2 regions of the Comamonas sp. GW821-FHT11H03 genome follow, and region 1 is predicted to be linked to the other one. Evidence: predicted binding sites of a transcription regulator. Region 1 holds the regulator's gene; the other holds the start of a gene.
The links. Region 1 encodes sigma-54, which starts transcription at its own class of promoters, with help from an activator protein. Its sites were predicted from a motif close to TGGCANGNAANCTGCTTT; they were not measured.
Positions count from the first base shown of each region.

Region 2: the regulator sigma-54 is predicted to act here: its motif matches at 1,439-1,456, upstream of AC1RTQ_RS05115 (CmpA/NrtA family ABC transporter substrate-binding protein).

Region 1 is NZ_JBXARF010000001.1:945,940-948,137, reverse strand. Features, by position in the region: gene lptB (LPS export ABC transporter ATP-binding protein) at 1-144, shown strand, start outside; gene AC1RTQ_RS04460 (RNA polymerase factor sigma-54) at 290-1,891, shown strand; gene AC1RTQ_RS04455 (aspartyl/asparaginyl beta-hydroxylase domain-containing protein) at 2,066-2,198, opposite strand, start outside.
Region 2 is NZ_JBXARF010000002.1:138,596-140,793, reverse strand. Features, by position in the region: gene AC1RTQ_RS05115 (CmpA/NrtA family ABC transporter substrate-binding protein) at 8-1,282, opposite strand; gene AC1RTQ_RS05110 (nitrate- and nitrite sensing domain-containing protein) at 1,542-2,198, opposite strand, start outside.

The sequences.
Region 1 (2,198 bases):
CACAATGTGCGCGAGACGCTGGGCATCTGTGACCACGCCTTCATCATCAGCGACGGCCATGTGCTGGCCGAAGGCACGCCCGAGGAGATCGTGGAGAACGCCGATGTGCGCCGCGTCTATCTGGGCGAACATTTCAGAATGTGATGACCCCTACGCTCCCCCACTTTGTCTGGTCGCTGCCCCCGGAAGGGACCCTGACCGGCTGCGCCGAGGTTTGCCTTGGGGCGGCCCGGCGGCAAACCCATGGCACTGTGCGCGTTGGCAATGATTGTCTGGGAGCCGCGCCTCGATGAAGCCAGGTCTCTCGCTACGCGTTTCGCAGCATTTGTCGCTTACGCCGCAGCTGCAGCAATCCATTCAGCTGCTGCAGCTCTCCACTCTGGAGCTGGCGCAGGAAGTCGAGCAGATGCTGGTCGACAACCCTTTTCTTGAACGTGCAGGCGATGAGGCCGAAGCCGCAGGAGATGCTCCTGTAGATGTAGCTGCTAGCGCCGGTGAATACAGCACTTCAGATAGTATTCATGCTGAAAAGGAGTCATTGCAGGCGCAACCAGCTACTGAAACGGTAGCGGAAGCGTCAACCCCCGAAACCCCTGAAACGCTGAACTGGGAGGCCGACGGCATGGACGGCCAGGACGGGGAGTGGGGCGGCGAATCGAGCAGCGAGTGGGATGCGCCCTCGGCCAGCAGCTCCACGCGCAACCGCGACGGCGATGACGAAACCGATGCCATCGATCTGGCGTGCGAGCACCAGAGCCTGACCGACTTTCTCCATCGTCAGGCGCTGAGCCTGCATCTGGGCGCGGCGGACATGGCGGCACTGCGCTTTCTCATCGAGTCGCTCAGCGAGGACGGCTATCTCGAGGATTCCCTGCAGGAGCTGGCGCAGAGCCTGGCCGGCGACGACCTGGAAGAGCGCGAGGAGCTGGAGCAGCACTTTGTCATTGCTCTGAAGCTGCTGCAAAGCCTGGAGCCCGTGGGCGTGGGGGCGCGTGATCTGGCCGAGTGCCTGCAGCTGCAGCTGCGCGACCTGATCCGCAACGCCGAGGACGAGGGCACGACCGAGGCGCATATGAACCGGTTGCTGCTGGCGCAATCCATCTGCGCGCAGCCCATGGACCTGCTGGCGCGGCGCGATCTGCGCAAGCTCACCAGCCTGTGTGGCGCACGCGAGGAGCAACTGCGCGAAGCCATGGCCCTGATCGCCAGGCTGGAGCCGCGTCCGGGGCGCCGCTTTGTCGACGTGGAGCGCCATATCGTGATACCCGATGTCATCGTGCGCCCGGTGCGGGCAGGCTCGGGCCGAGCGGACTTTTCCGTGCAGCTCAACCCCGATGTCATGCCGCGTCTGCGCGTGCACGACATCTATGCCAGCGTGCTTCGTCGCCACAAGAACAGCGACGGTCATGCGGCGCTGCAGCAGCAGCTGCAGGAGGCGCGCTGGTTCATCAAGAACATCCAGCAGCGCTTCGACACCATCTTGCGTGTTTCCGAAGCCATCGTGGAGCGGCAGAAGAACTTCTTTGTGCATGGCGAGCTGGCCATGCGGCCGCTGGTGCTGCGCGATATCGCCGACACGCTGGGCCTGCACGAGTCCACCATCAGCCGCGTGACCACGGCCAAGTACATGGCCACGCCCCAAGGCACCTTCGAGCTCAAGTATTTCTTCGGCTCGGGCCTGGGTACGGAAACCGGCGGCAGTGCCTCCAGCACGGCCGTGCGTGCGCTGATCAAGCAGTTTGTCGATGCCGAAGATGCCAAAAAGCCGCTATCGGATGCAAAACTAGCCGATATGCTCAAGGAGCAGGGCATCGAGTGCGCGCGCCGCACGGTGGCCAAGTACCGCGAGCAGCTGAAAATTCCCACCACCACGCTGCGCAAGGCGCTGTAGGGCGCCTCAGCCACAAAAAAGCCGCTGATGTATTCAGCGGCTTTTTGTTTAGAGCCATATGTCTTGATGAAGCAAGACCCAAGTGAGGGACAGCAAGCAAAGGCCGCCCTGCAGCGAAGATGTCGTCCCCTTCCGAAGAGAAAGGGGGAAGGCGCAAAGCGCCTCAGGGGGTTATCAAGAAACCAACCACCAGACAAACCAGACCAGCACGCCAATCATCAGCCCGAACTTGAGGACCTTGTAGAAGGTCGGATTCCAGTCGCGGAAGGCACGGCGGTACTTGCCGGCATAGAAGGAAATCTTGAAC
Region 2 (2,198 bases), on a different contig from region 1:
GGCGGCCTCAGGCGGCCTTGATCTTGAAGCTGTCGGCGTACTGGGCAGGGTTCTTGCCGTCCCACACCACGCCGTCGATCAGCTTGCTGGTGCGCAGTACATCCTTGGGCACGCTGACCTTGAGCTGGCTTGCCGCCTGCTGGTAGAGGTCGATGCGGTTGATCTGCCTGGCCACGGCCAGATAGTCGGGATGAGCCTTGAGCAGACCCCAGCGCTTGTGCTGGGTGAGGAACCACATGCCGTCCGACAGATAGGGGAAGTTCACGGCCCCGTCGTTGAAGAACTTCATGTGGTTGGGGTCGTCCCAGGTCTTGCCCAGGCCGTTCTGGTAGCGGCCCAGAATGCGCTGGTTGATGGCGTCCACACTGGTGTTGATGTAGGACTTCTGGGCCACGGTCTCGGCCATCTTCGTCTTGTTCTGCAAGCTGGCGTCGATCCAGCGGCCGGCCTCCAGAATCGCCATCATCACGGCGCGGCAGGTGTTGGGGTTCTTCTGCGCGAACTCGCCCGTGGTGCCCAGCACCTTCTCGGGGTGATCCTTCCAGATGTCCTGCGTGGTATTGGCGGTGATGCCTATGCCGTCCATGATGGCGCGATGGTTCCAGGGTTCGCCCACGCAGAAGCCATCCATGTTGCCCACACGCATATTGGCCACCATCTGGGGCGGCGGCACGGTGATCAGCTTGGCCTCGGATAACGGGTTGATGCCCGCAGCCGCCAGCCAGTAATGCATCCACATGGCATGGGTGCCGGTGGGGAAGGTGCCGGCGAAGGTGTATTCGCGCTTTTCCCTGGCCATCACCTTGGCCAGGCTGGCGCCGTCGACCGCGCCCTTGTCGGCCAGGGCCTTGGACAGTGTGATCGCCTGGCCGTTGTTGTTCAGGCTCATGAGCACCGCCATGTCCTTCCTGGGGCCGCCCACGCCCAGGTGCAGGCCGTAGACCAGGCCGTAGAGCACATGGGCGAAGTCCAGCTCGCCGTTGACCAGCTTGTCGCGCACGCCGGCCCAGCTCGCCTCCTTGCTGGGGACGATCTTCACGCCGTATTTCTGATCGAAGCCCAGCACCGAGGCCATGACCACGCTGGCGCAATCGGTCAGCGGGATGAAGCCGATCTTGACCTCTTTCTTCTCCGGCGCGTCGGAGCCTGCGGCCCAGGCGCCATGGTGGCCCAGCGTGCCATAGAGGGCGGCGGCACCGGCCACGCGCAGAAGCTCACGCCGGCCGCCGGCAGATACGGGCTCGGGCACAGGAGCAGTAGACGAAGGAAGGCGCTGGCTCATGAGAAAACTCCATCAAGAATCGTGGTGAAGGCGATCCGGAAAACAAAAAGGCGCCCTTCCCTCCTCGGGTGTGAGGAGAAAAGGACGCCGTTGTCCCAGGTCACTCGTAATAACGCTTTAAGCGCGACCGCCTTTGGTCTGCTTGACATCAACAGTCATGCACAAACCATGCCAGACCTTGATCAGAGGCGGAGCAAGCTTTGCGCCCCCGGTGGTGGCCCATATTTGGTGCAGCGCAACAAACGCAGCACTGCCAAGGCTATGAATTGGTGCTGCCCGGCAGCAGGTCCACCGTGGCCAGAATGGCCTCGGCCACATCCAGCATGCGCCGGTTCTGGTTCATGGCCGTCTGGCGGATCAGCTTGTAGGCATCGCCCTCGCTGAGCTGGCGGTAGTTCATGAGCACGCCCTTGGCGCGTTCTATGGTCTTGCGTTCCTTGAGCGTGGCACGTGCCTTGTCGATTTCGGTCTGCATGTCCTGCAGGCGCATGGATTGCTCCTGCACCAGCAAGACAATGCTTTTCTCAAGCTGCAACCCGTACGCCCCCTCCGCAGGCAAGGAGGCAGCTGACTGCGTGGCTCCCAGAAAGGCCGCAGCCGCTTCGGCGCGAGTCCCAGGCTGCGGCTGCATCTCCAGCAGCGCCAGTTGCTGGCTCAGCGCCGCCCCCGCCTGCTCCAGCTTGCGCAGACATTGGGCCTGCAGCTCATCGGCCAGAAATGCCTCAATCTGGTGCATGGCATCGAGCCGGCTGGAACAGGCCTCGAACCACGGCGAGCTCAGGCTGCGGTCCAGCGCCATGCCGTCCCCGGCCGTGCAGCCCATGCGACGCAGCCGCTCGATCACCGTCATATCGGGACAGGCCCCGCATTGCTGCTGCCAGCGCTCCATCCCCGAGGGGCTGGCGAAGTCTGCAAA